DNA from 3 places in the Streptomyces sp. NPDC086989 genome. Region 1 is predicted to be linked to each of the others. Evidence: riboswitches for the same ligand, from Rfam matches in the RefSeq annotation. Region 1 holds a riboswitch; each other region holds the start of a gene.
The links. Region 1 has a riboswitch for cobalamin ahead of ACIPK4_RS05550 (energy-coupling factor ABC transporter permease). Riboswitches for the same ligand answer to the same signal wherever they lie in the genome.
Positions count from the first base shown of each region.

Region 2: linked by a shared signal. The riboswitch ahead of cobN (cobaltochelatase subunit CobN) and the one ahead of ACIPK4_RS05550 (energy-coupling factor ABC transporter permease) in region 1 are both predicted to bind cobalamin.
Region 3: linked by a shared signal. The riboswitch ahead of ACIPK4_RS37755 (aldehyde dehydrogenase family protein) and the one ahead of ACIPK4_RS05550 (energy-coupling factor ABC transporter permease) in region 1 are both predicted to bind cobalamin.

Region 1 is NZ_JBIVAL010000002.1:397,129-401,094, forward strand. Features, by position in the region: gene ACIPK4_RS05535 (energy-coupling factor ABC transporter ATP-binding protein) at 1-254, opposite strand, end outside; gene cbiQ (cobalt ECF transporter T component CbiQ) at 251-1,000, opposite strand; gene ACIPK4_RS05545 (energy-coupling factor ABC transporter substrate-binding protein) at 1,004-1,366, opposite strand; gene ACIPK4_RS05550 (energy-coupling factor ABC transporter permease) at 1,372-2,067, opposite strand; cobalamin riboswitch at 2,095-2,321, opposite strand; gene ACIPK4_RS05555 (SsgA family sporulation/cell division regulator) at 2,537-2,950, opposite strand; gene ACIPK4_RS05560 (L-serine ammonia-lyase) at 3,224-3,966, opposite strand, start outside.
Region 2 is NZ_JBIVAL010000016.1:44,760-48,725, forward strand. Features, by position in the region: gene cobN (cobaltochelatase subunit CobN) at 1-2,258, opposite strand, end outside; cobalamin riboswitch at 2,292-2,429, opposite strand; gene cobG (precorrin-3B synthase) at 2,776-3,966, shown strand, end outside.
Region 3 is NZ_JBIVAL010000029.1:19,199-23,164, forward strand. Features, by position in the region: gene ACIPK4_RS37745 (short-chain fatty acyl-CoA regulator family protein) at 1-326, shown strand, start outside; gene ACIPK4_RS37750 (cobalamin-binding protein) at 336-1,250, opposite strand; cobalamin riboswitch at 1,299-1,484, shown strand; partial or broken gene ACIPK4_RS37755 (aldehyde dehydrogenase family protein) at 1,676-1,969, shown strand; partial or broken gene ACIPK4_RS37760 (5-methyltetrahydropteroyltriglutamate--homocysteine S-methyltransferase) at 1,962-3,104, opposite strand; cobalamin riboswitch at 3,196-3,351, opposite strand; gene ACIPK4_RS37765 (hypothetical protein) at 3,561-3,704, shown strand.

The sequences.
Region 1 (3,966 bases):
AGCTGCACCGCCGTCCGCAGCCGGGTCAGCCCCGCCCGGTCGTACGAGACCGCCGCGCCGTCGAGGCGCAGCGCCCCCGAGCCCGGCCGCAGGCCACCGCTCAGCAGCCGCATCAGCGTGGTCTTGCCGCTGCCGTTGCGGCCCAGCAGGACCAGCGCCCGGTCCGGCGCGATGGCGAAGTCCACGCCGGACAGGACCGCCGGGCCGTCCTCGTACGCGTAGCCCGCGCCGGCCAGTTCCACCAACGGGTTCACAGGTACAGCCCCTTCAGGGTGAGAGTCAGGGTGATCAGGGCCGCCAGCAGCGCCCCCGACGCCGCCACGAACCGCCACGACAGGGCCGCCTCGGGCACGAGGACCCGCAGGGCGCCGTCGTAGCCGCGCCCGGCCAGGCCCACCTGGAGCCGCGCCGCACGATCGAAGGCCCGTACGAACGAGGTCGCGGCGAGCCCGGCCAGCGAACGCCACACCGCGGCCCGCCCGGCCTGGCCCAGACGGGCCGCCTGGGCGCGCCGTACCTGCGCCATGGAATCCAGCAGCAGGAAGCCGATCCGGTACATGACCAGGGCCACGTCCACCACCGGCGCAGGCACCCCGGCCCGGACGAGCCTCGGCAGGACGTCCGAGACCGGGGTGGTGAACGCGAACAGCAGCACGCCGAGCGAAGCCGCCGAGGTCCGCAGCAGCAGCTCCGCGGCCTGCCGGGGGCCGTCGGGCGCGAGCGAGACGAACCCGGCCGGCCCGCCGACGGAGACCAGCAGGGGCAGCGCCCCGGTGAAGCAGAAGCCCAGCGGGATCCGGAACGCCCGCCACAGCTGCCGCCCGGCCACACCGGCCGGGCCGAGGAGCACGGCGAGCGTCGCCGCGGCGACCAGCGGCCCGCCGGGCCAGGGCGGCAGGCACACGGCGGTGACCGTCAGCCCGAGCCCCAGCAGGGCCTTCTCCAGCGGATGGCGGCGGCGCCAGCGGCTGCCGTGCGCCGCCACGTCGATCGGGAGCACCGCCTACGACTCCGCGGCGGCGCGGTCGGCGGCGGTGGCGGAGGGGTCGGCGCCGGCAGCAGTCGCCGCGGCCGCGCCCTGCCGGCGGCCCTTGCGGACGCCGAAGTAGTACGCGAGCACGCCCGCGCCGAGTGCCGCCTGGAGGGCGAACAGCGCCGACTCCACCTCCCCGGAGGGGGGTTCGTACAGCGGCGAGAACCACGGCTCGTAGTCCGGCTTCAGTTCGGTGATCGCCGCCTCCGCCTGGGCGTCGGCGCCCGCGAACGGCTCCTCCTTGCCCTCGCCCAGGCCCAGCGCGAGCGGGAGCACGGCCAGGGCCGCCACCAGGAGCAGCAACAGGCCGTTGATCTTCGTGTTCCGGTTCATGGCCATCAGAGCGCCGCCGCCTTCCGCTCGCCGCGGCCGACCGGCTTCGCGACGCCCAGCCGGACCAGGTCCGACGTGCTGGACTGCATCAGCAGCCGCATCACGAGCACCGTCAGCAGACCCTCGCTGACCGCGAGCGGCACCTGCGTCACCGCGAAGATGCCCCCGAACTTCGCGAGCGCTCCGAGGAACCCGCTGCCCGGGTCCGGGAACGCCAGCGCCAGCTGAACGGAGGTCACGCAGTAGGTGACCAGGTCGGCGAAGAAGGCGCCGAAGAAGACGGTCACCATCACCGGGACGTCGAAGCGCTTCAGCAGCAGGTAGACCCCGTACCCGGCCCAGGGGCCGGCGATCGCCATCGAGAAGACGTTCGCGCCCAGGGTGGTGAGCCCGCCGTGCGCGAGCAACAGGGCCTGGAAGAGCAGGGTGATGGTGCCGAGCACCGCCATGATCGGCGGCCGGAACAGGATCGCGCCGAGCCCGGTCCCGGTGGGGTGTGAGCAACTGCCCGTCACCGACGGGATCTTCAGCGCCGACAGGACGAACGTGAACGCCCCGGACGCCCCGAGCAGCAGCGTGCTCTCCGGGTTGGCCTTCACCTCACGGGTGAGGGCGCGGACACCGTGGACGACGAACGGAGCGGACGCGGCGCCCCAGGCGACCGCGTGCAAGGGGGGCAGGAACCCCTCGGCTATATGCATGACTGGGAGACCTCTCCAGCACCTCGTGGATGGACAACGCGCCCCGGCCGGTCTCCTGGCTCACGGGTGCTGACGCCCTGGCTCCGCCTTCCCGGGCGGTGCGGAACCTTTCCGCGCCGCCCAGTGGCTTCCCGTTGGGGGGCACCTCCCGGACGGAGTCTGGGGGAGAGTGGAGCCGGACTTCCCGTTCACAGTGGCGAGGGCCGCACCGGTTCTGCACCGGTTTCCCGAACACCAAGGCCCGTTGACCCTAGTCGGACGGACGGACCGGTACCAACCCGGTCCGAACGGGTGCGGTCCGCGGCGGCCGGCTCCGAACGGGTGCGGCCCGGTGCGGCGCCACCCGCGGGCGCCCAGGCCGGCGGCGTGGCCGCCGACTACCGGGCCTGCCCGCCCCCACCTCACCGGCGCGCGTCAGCACGAACCGCTCGGGCGCGTGCGCGGCGGCCGAGGCCCCCTCGCGCGGGACCTACCGGGGCAGGAGGGTGCTCAGCTCGGTGTCGAGGTCGTAGTGCCGCTGTTCCTCGCCCCGCGGCACCAGGTCGACCAGCCGTCGGCACAGTGCGCGTACGTCCCGCGCCCGGGCGGACACCACGCAGCTCTGCACCCCGTTGCTGAAGGCGAGCAGGACGCGCGGCTCGCGGCCCCGCCACTGCGGCCACACCCGGACGTCCCCCTCGCCCGTCCCGCGGGTCTCCCCGTCCAGCAGCAGGTCCCGGGAGAACACCCAGTGCGCCAGCTGGACCCCGGCGCCCCGGAAGTCGAGCACCAGCTCGTAGGGCCGGTCGCGGCGGTACGTGAAGGCCCCGTGCACCGGTATGGGCTCCGGGGAGGCCTCCAGCCGGAGCGGGAGGACGCGGTACTCGATGCCGTGGTCGTCCATGCGCTGCGCCTCTCTGTCGTGTCTCGTCCCGCCTGCCCGCGGCTCCCCCGGGCAAGCTAGCCCACCGTCCGGCCGCCCCCCGTGGGCCGAAGGTCCCGACTCCGCGGGCCGCTGGACCCGTTGTGTCACAGGAACGCGGAGCGGCCCGCCCTCCGGGGGGAGGGCGGGCCGCAGGGTCACCGGTCCGTCACGGGACGGGGTCGGGCAGGAGCGAGCCGCGGGAAGGGGCCCGACGCGGTGCGTGGGACCCCTTGCGGCGTCAGCGGCGCCGGGTCAGCACTCGATGACGTTCACGGCCAGGCCGCCGCGGGCGGTCTCCTTGTACTTGATCTTCATGTCGGCGCCCGTCTCCTTCATGGTCTTGATGACCTTGTCGAGGGACACCTTGTGCGTGCCGTCGCCGCGCATCGCCATCTTGGCCGCCGTGACGGCCTTGACCGCCGCCATGCCGTTGCGCTCGATGCACGGGATCTGGACCAGGCCGCCGACCGGGTCGCAGGTCAGGCCCAGATTGTGCTCCATGCCGATCTCGGCCGCGTTCTCCACCTGCTCCGGGGTGCCGCCCAGGACCTCGGCGAGGGCGCCCGCCGCCATCGAGCAGGCCGAGCCGACCTCGCCCTGGCAGCCGACCTCGGCGCCGGAGATCGAGGCGTTCTCCTTGAAGAGCATGCCGATCGCGCCCGCCGCGAGGAGGAAGCGGACCACGCCGTCCTCGTCCGCGCCCGGCACGAAGTTCATGTAGTAGTGCAGGACGGCCGGCAGGACGCCCGCGGCGCCGTTGGTGGGCGCGGTGACGACGCGGCCGCCCGCCGCGTTCTCCTCGTTGACCGCCATCGCGTAGATCGTCGTCCACTCGCTGCGGTGCATCATCGGGTCGCCCTCGGTGCGCAGCTGGCGCGCCGTGGACGCCGCCCGGCGCTTGACCCGCAGACCGCCCGGGAGGATGCCCTCGCGGGACATGCCGCGCGAGACGCACGCCTGCATGACGCGCCAGATCTCCAGCAGGCCCTCGCGGA
Region 2 (3,966 bases), on a different contig from region 1:
GAGTGTGCGGCGGCGACCGAAGCCACCGCCTCCGGCGCCCAGTTCGCATCCTCCATCGCCTGCACGAGGGCGCGGGCCGTCTCCTCCGCCTCGTCGGCGGTCGTACGGGTCGCCGCTGACTCGTCGAGGCCGAGCGCCTCGCGCAGGCCGGGCAGGGCCGTCGTACCGCCCCAGATCTGCCGGGCGCGCAGGATCGCCAGGACCAGGTTGACCCGGGCGGCGCCGGTCGGGGCGCCGCCCAGGACGTGCAGGCCGTCGCGGATCTGCGCGTCCTTGACCTCGCACAGCCAGCCGTCGACGTGCAGCAGGAAGTCGTCGAAGCCGTCGTCGTCCGGGCGCTCCTCCAGACCCAGGTCGTGGTCCAGCTTCGCCGCCTGGATCAGCGTCCAGATCTGGGCGCGGATCGCCGGCAGCTTCGCCGGGTCCATCGCGGAGATCTGCGCGTACTCGTCGAGGTGCTGCTCCAGGCGGGCGATGTCGCCGTACGACTCCGCGCGCGCCATCGGGGGCACCAGGTGGTCGACCAGGGTGGCGTGCACGCGGCGCTTGGCCTGGGTGCCCTCGCCCGGGTCGTTGACCAGGAACGGGTAGATCAGGGGGAGGTCGCCGAGGGCGGCGTCGGGCGCGCAGGCCGCCGACAGGCCGGCGTTCTTGCCGGGCAGCCACTCCAGGTTGCCGTGCTTGCCCAGGTGGATCATCGCGTCGGCGCCGAAGCCGCCGTCCTGCGCGCTCGCCTGGATCCAGCGGTACGCGGCCAGGTAGTGGTGCGAGGGCGGCAGGTCCGGGTCGTGGTAGATCGCGATCGGGTTCTCGCCGAAGCCGCGCGGCGGCTGGATCAGGATGAGCAGGTTGCCGCGGCGCAGCGCCGCGAGGACGATGTCGCCCTCCGGGTTCGCCGAGCGGTCCACGAACATGTTGCCCGGGGCCTCGCCCCAGTGCTCCTCGACGCTCTCGCGCAGCTCGGCCGGGAGCTGCGCGTACCACCGCTTGTAGTCGGCGGCCGGGATGCGGACCGGGTTGCGGGCCAGCTGCTCCTCGGTCAGCCAGTCCTGGTCGTGGCCGCCGGCCTCGATCAGGGCGCGGATCAGCTCGTCGCCGTCACCGGAGACCAGGCCCGGGATGTCCTCGACGGGGCCGAAGTCGTAGCCGCCCGCGATGAGGGTGCGCAGCAGCTCCACGGCGCTGGCCGGGGTGTCGAGGCCGACCGCGTTGCCGATGCGGGAGTGCTTGGTGGGGTACGCGGACAGGACGAGCGCGATCTTCTTGTCGCGGCGCTCGATGTGCCGCAGCCGGGCGTGCCGGACGGCGATGCCGGCGACGCGGGCGGCCCGCTCGGGGTCGGCCACGTACGCGGGCAGGCCGTCCTCGTCGAGCTCCTTGAAGGAGAACGGGACGGTGATCAGACGGCCGTCGAACTCGGGGACGGCGACCTGCGTCGCGGCGTCGAGCGGGGAGAGGCCCTCGTCGTTCTCCTCCCAGGCGCTGCGCGAACCGGTCAGGCACAGGGCCTGGAGGATCGGCACGCCGAGCGCGGCCAGCGCGCCCGCGTCCCAGGACTCGTCGTCGCCGCCCGCCGAGGCGGTGGCGGGCTTGGTGCCACCGGCCGCGAGGACCGTGGTGACGATCGCGTCCGCCGACTCCAGCTCGGCGAGCAGCTCCGGCTCCGGAGTGCGCAGGGAGGACACGTACAGCGGTACGGGCGTGCCGCCGGTCTCCACGATCGCGTCGCACAGGGCGTGCACGAACGCGGTGTTGCCGCTCATCTGGTGGGCGCGGTAGTACAGCACGGCGATCCGCGGACCGTACGGGCGTACGGGGGTGCGCTCCAGCGGACCCCAGGTCGGCGCGGCGGCGGGCGGCTCGAAGCCGTGGCCGGTGAGCAGCACGGTGTCGGAGAGGAACCGGGCCAGCTGGTCCAGGTTGGCGGGGCCGCCGTGGGCGAGGTAGGCGTGCGCCTCGGCGGCGATGCCGATCGGGACCGTGGAGGCCTCCATCAGCTGGGCGTCCGGGGCCTGTTCGCCGGTGAGGACCACCACCGGACGGGTCTGCTCGGGAGACAGGAGCAGGTCGAGCCCGTCCTGCCAGGCGCGCAGTCCGCCGAGGAGGCGTACGACGACCAGGTCGACGCCGTCGAGCAGGGCGGGGAGGTCGTCGAGGGGAAGGCGGGAGGGGTTCGCGAACCGGTACGGCACGGGGCCGTCCGCGGCGGCGCGGGCGCTGAGCAGATCGGTGTCGGACGTCGACAGCAGCAGGATCATGCGGCGGCAGGCCTTCCTCGGGGTTTCCGCGCCCCGGGCAGTGAGAACAGCGGGAGTTCCTGACTCACCCGACGGGTTGCTCCGCAGGATTCACAGTGGCGGGACCGCGCCGGATTCGCACCGGGCTTCCTCCCGGCGGGGCCACGTGGCTCCGCCGCTGGTCATCTTAGGGGCCGTTCCCCCAGGCCGGGAGTGGGGGTGCCCGGCCCGGGACACACCGGCCCCTCGCGCCGGACCGCCGGATGCCGGCACTCCGCGCCGCCGTCGGCACCACGCGCCGCCGGGCGCCCGGCACTCCGCACCGCCGACGCCCGGCGCCCCGCACCGCGGCAGTGCCCGCGCCGGCGCGGGCCGCTGCCCGGCGGCGCGTTGCGCCGGGCGCCGGATGCCGGCGCCGTGTGCCGGGGCCGTATCGGCAGTTCGTGCACGCCTTGCCGGCGCCGTGCCGTCCCGGCAGGTCGGCGGGGTGGTGACGGCCACAGGCCGGGGCGGGGGAATCGTGGGTATGCTCGCCGCCATGCCGCCCCAGCCCCCTTCCGCCGCATCGCGGGACGAACCCGTCATACGTGACCGCGGTGACGCCTGTCCCGGTGCGCTGCGGCTCCACGCGGCGGACGACGGGTTCCTCGCGCGCGTGCGGATCCCCGGCGGGCTGCTCGACGAGGACGCGGCCCTGCTGCTGGCGGATGCCGCCGACCGGCTCGGCGACGGACACGTCGACCTCACCTCGCGCGGCAACGCCCAACTGCGCGGGCTCGGTGCGGGCTGCGGCGGCGAGCTGCAGGACGTGCTCGTCCGTGCCGGTCTGCTGCCCGCGCCCACCCACGAGCGGGTCCGCAACATCGTCGCCTCGCCGCTGACCGGCCTGGACGGGCGCGGGCTGCCCGACGTGGCCCCCTGGGTCGCGGAGCTGGACCGGCTGCTCTGCGCGAGCGCGCCCGCGGCGGGGCTCTCCGGACGGTTCCTGTTCGCCCTCGACGACGGCCGCGGCGACGTGACCTCGCTCGCCGCCGATGTCAGCCTGGCCGCCCGTGACGGGGGCCGGGCCCTGCTGTGGACGGCCGACCCGGCCGACGCGCTGCTCGTGGCCGCCGCCGACGCGCCCCGGGCCGCCCTCGAAGCCGCCGCGTACTTCCTCGACGCGGCCCTCGAAGCGGGCACCCGCGCCTGGCGGGTCGCCGAACTGCCCGCCGAACACGCCCTGGAGTCCGCCGCGTTGGCGGACCGGCTGGGCGCCGCCGGGATCGCGGCCACCCCCGTACGGGATGCCGCCGCCCCGCACGGGCCGGCGCCCGGGCCCGGCCTGGTCGAGGGCCCCGACGGCAGCACCGCGCTCAGCGTGTCGGCCCCGCTCGGCCGGCTGACCACCGCGCAGTGGCGCCGCCTGGCCGGCCTCACCGGCCGGGTCCGCCTCACGCCCTGGCGCGGTGTCATCGTCCCCGGCCTGCCCGCCCGCACCGCCGTGCAGGAACTCGCCGGCCTCGCGGAGGCCGGGCTGATCACCGCCCCCGACGACCCCTGGCGGTCCGTCACCGCCTGTACGGGCCGCCCCGGTTGCGCGAAGTCCCGCGCGGACGTCCGCGCCGACGCGCACACCGTCGTCGCAGTACGGGCCACCGGCCCGCAGCACCAGCTGCCCGTGCACTGGTCCGGCTGCGAACGCCGCTGCGGACACCCCCGCGGCACCGCATGGGTGGACGTGGTCGCG
Region 3 (3,966 bases), on a different contig from region 1:
ACGTACAGATCGCCTCCATGCCGGACGGCCAGCGGTACTTGTGGACCGCCCGCGCCGTCACCCGGCACCGCGGCGGCTGGGGCGAGCCCGGCAAGACGTTCGCGATCGGCCTGGGCTGCGAGATCCGACACGCGCCCCGGCTCGTGTACTCCGACGGCCTCGACCTCGACAACGCCTCGGCAGCCACCCCCATCGGGATGGGGTGCCGACTCTGCGAACGGCTCGACTGCCCGCAGCGCGCGGTTCCGCCCCTCGGCCGCCCGCTCGCGGTCGACGAGAACAGCAGCACCTTCATCCCCTACCCCGTCGCCCACGACCGGGGGTGACCACAAGGCTCAGCCCAGCCGGCGCGCTTCCGCCGCGGTCACCGGGTCCCCCGCACGCACCCCGTGGAGCACGTGGGCGAGCACCTCGGCGCCGCGGACCACGCGGGGGCCCGGCCGGTTGAAGTACGCGGGGCCGTCCAGGACCCACACCTCCCCCGCGCGTACGGCGGGCAGCTCGTCCCAGCCGGGTAGCGAGGTGAGCAGGTCGAGCTCCGTCAGGGTCCGCTCGGGCGGGAAGCCGCACGGCAGGACGAGGACCACCTCCGGACGCGCCGCCCGTACCGCCTCCCACGTCATCGGTGTGGTGTGCTCGCCCGGCTCGGCCAGCAGCGGCTCGCCGCCCGCCGCGGCGATCTGTTCGGGTACCCAGTGGCCGGCGGGCCACAGCGGGTCGAGCCACTCGATGGCCACCACCCGGGGCCTCGGCCGGCCCTCCGTAAGGCGCCGCACCTCGGCGAGCCGGCCCCACAGCTCGGCGCGGCGCCGCTCGGCCCGCTCCCGTACCCCCAGCAGGTCGCCCACGGCGACCAGGCAGTCCAGCACGTCGTCGAGGGTCTTCGGCTCCAGGCTCAGGACCCGAGGCCCGGCGTCCATGACGCGCACCGCCCGGGTGACGCTCTCGTAGGAGACGGCGCAGACCTGGCAGAGGTCCTGGGTGAGCAGGACCTCCGGTGCGAGCGCGGCGAGAGCTTCGGTGTCCAGGGTGTAGAGCGAGGAGCCGGAATGCGCAGAGCCGCCGACGGCCTGGGAGATCTCCCGGCTGCTGAGTGCGTCCGCGTCGAACTCGGCGCGGGTGACGACGGGTACGGAGGCCACCGCGGCCGGCGGCCAGTCGCATTCGTGGGTGCGTCCGACCAGGTCGGCGACGAGCCCGAGGTCCGCCACGATGTCCGTGGCCGCCGGGAGCAGGGAGACGATGCGCATGCTCCGACTGTAGGCGCACTCGAGTGGCGGGTCTGGATTTACTAGGACGTCCAACTATATGTTCGTGGCACAAGGTCCGCGGTGCAGGGAAGCCGGTGCAAAACCGGCACGGTCCCGCCACTGTGACCGGGGAGTGTGCTGCCATCCACACGCCACTGACGAAGTCTGTCGGGAAGGCGGGCGGCACGCGGAGATCCGGGAGTCAGGATACCGGCCGCGGATGTTCCGTGTTGTCCACGAGGATGGAGCAGACACGCATGGCACCAGTTTGTACCCACGACCCTGGTGATCCGGCGGAGCGCACGCACACCACATCCGTGCGCTCGTAGTTCTCACGGCTTTCCGCAGCGGTGCACTCCCATCCGGGTGCCGTGCGCCGGTTCGCCGTGCCATCCCCGGATCCAACCTGACGAGAGCAGGCATCCATGGTCCGTGAACTCACCCCTTTCATCGGGGGAAAGCACACCACCGGCACCTCCGGTCTCTTCGCCGACGTGTACGACCCGAACACCGGCACCGTTCAGGCCCGCGTACCGCTGGCCGGGCGCGCCGACACCGAGGCGGCGATCGCCAACGCCGAGGAGGCGCAGGCGGAGTGGGGCCAGTGGAACCCCCAGCGCCGGGCCCGCGTCCTGCTGCGTTTCCTCCAGCTCGTCGAGGGCGAGCGGGAAAACCTGGCCCGGATGTTGTCGGCCGAGCACGGCAAGACGGTCGCCGACGTGTCCGTGCCCTGAGCCAGGCCGCGGGCCAGGACGGCGATCTCCCGTGTCTTCTGCCGGGCGAATGCGAGCCATCGACGGATCTGCGGGTCGAGGTCGCGCTCGACGCCGGCGTCCAGCGGAACGTGCAGCAGGGAGCAGGAGGCGGTGACGTCCACCCGGTCGGCGAGGCCGAGCAGCGTGCCCAGGGTGGCGAGGGACTTCTGGTAGTCGTTGATCCAGATGTTGCGGCCGTTGACGACCCCCGCGACGAGCCTCTTGCCGGGCAGACCACCGACCGCCGCGAGGTCGTCCAGGTTGGCCGCCCCCGCTTCGGTGAAGTCGAGCGCCAGGCCCTCGACCGGAGCCTTGGCCAGCACGGGCAGCGCCTCGCCCAGCCGGCCGAAGTACGAGGCCACCAGCAGCTTCGGCCGGTCCGGGAGGCCGCCGAGGTCGCGGTAGGCGCGGGCGGCAGCATTCAGGTCGGCCGGGGTGCGGTCCTGGACGAGGGCGGGCTCGTCGAGCTGCACCCACTCGGCGCCGGCGGCGCGCAGGTCGGCGAGCACCTGGGCGTAGACCGGGAGCAGCCGATCGAGCAGCGTCAGCGGCTCGAAGTCCGCTGCCACGCCGGGAGCCGGCTTGGCCAACAACAGGTAGGTGATCGGACCGACGAGGACCGGGCGGGCCGTGTACCCGATCGTGACAGCCTCCCCCAATTCCGCCACCTGCTTGGCGGAGTTCGCGGTGAAGACGGTGTCCGGGCCGAGCTCGGGCACCAGGTAGTGGTAGTTCGTGTCGAACCACTTGGTCATCTCCAGCGGCGCCACGTCCTGCGTGCCGCGCGCCATGGCGAAGTAGCCGTCGAGTGCGTCCGTTCGAACCGCCTCGCGGTGGCGGGCGGGGATGGCGCCGACCATGACGCTGGTGTCCAGCACGTGGTCGTAGTACGAGTATTCGCCGGTCGGCACTTCATGGATGCCGCCTCGGCGAGCTGCTGCCAGTTCGATCGGCGCAGGCCGGCCGCGGTCTCCCGGAGGGCATCGGCGGTGGCGCGGCCCTTCCAGTAACCCTCGATGGCCTTCTTCAGCTCACGGTGCCCGCCCTGTCGGGAACGCGAAGGGGTACCGGAAACGGACGGTCTCACCCCGCGCGGCACGCACGGTCGACCGTCTCGCTGTGTACGCCGACCCGCCCACGAGGCCACCGGGATATCCGCACACGGCATCGGCCGGGCGCGGGCAACGGGCAGGTCTTCGGACTCGCGGGCACACCTGCCGGTCTCCAGGCGGGCACCTACTGGCCGTCGCTTCCCAGGACCGTTGTCCGGTCCCAGTGCGTATGACGGCGGTCGTTCCCACTCACCGCTGCGGGGCAGTCCCGGATTCCCACCGGGTTCCCTCTTACGACGCATCCCGCCTGGCGGACGGGGCGAACCAGCTGCACCGGCCACCCTAGGCCGGACGCTCGCTCAGCGGCGACCCGCTTCCACCATCCGGACGCCGAAACGAGACGCACCCAGCGAGACTCAGACCGGGGAACGCGCCGACGAGCGGACCCATCCGGCGCTCGCTGGCGTCGGTCCGATGAGCCGGAGGGCCTGGCACTGTGCCGGGTGAGCTGGATCACCGTCAAGCTGGGACCCTCCGGAGCTGCCCCTACCGGCAGGGCAGACCGAAACTGGGAGAAGGCCGCCGACTACCACGACTCGATGCGCGAGCGCCGGCTGGACCGGGGGCGGCTCGCCCCCCTCGGTTAGGGTTCTGCGCCGGAAGGCTCGCGTTTGAGGCGTGATCCGGGTGTCCTGCCCGGCGGCGATGCCGCGTGAGGCGGGAGCAGGGACCAGCCAAGCGCAGCGGTATCGGCAAGACGGCAACCGCGATCATGCGCAGGGCTGCTGCCGTCGGGTCCGTTGCCCGGGGACGGCGGTCTGAGCGACGCGCCCGGGGGTTCTCCGGGCGCCCAGGTCCCGGCTGGGGAAGTAGCCGAGTGAAGGCATCCGGATGCCGTACGGATCCGCG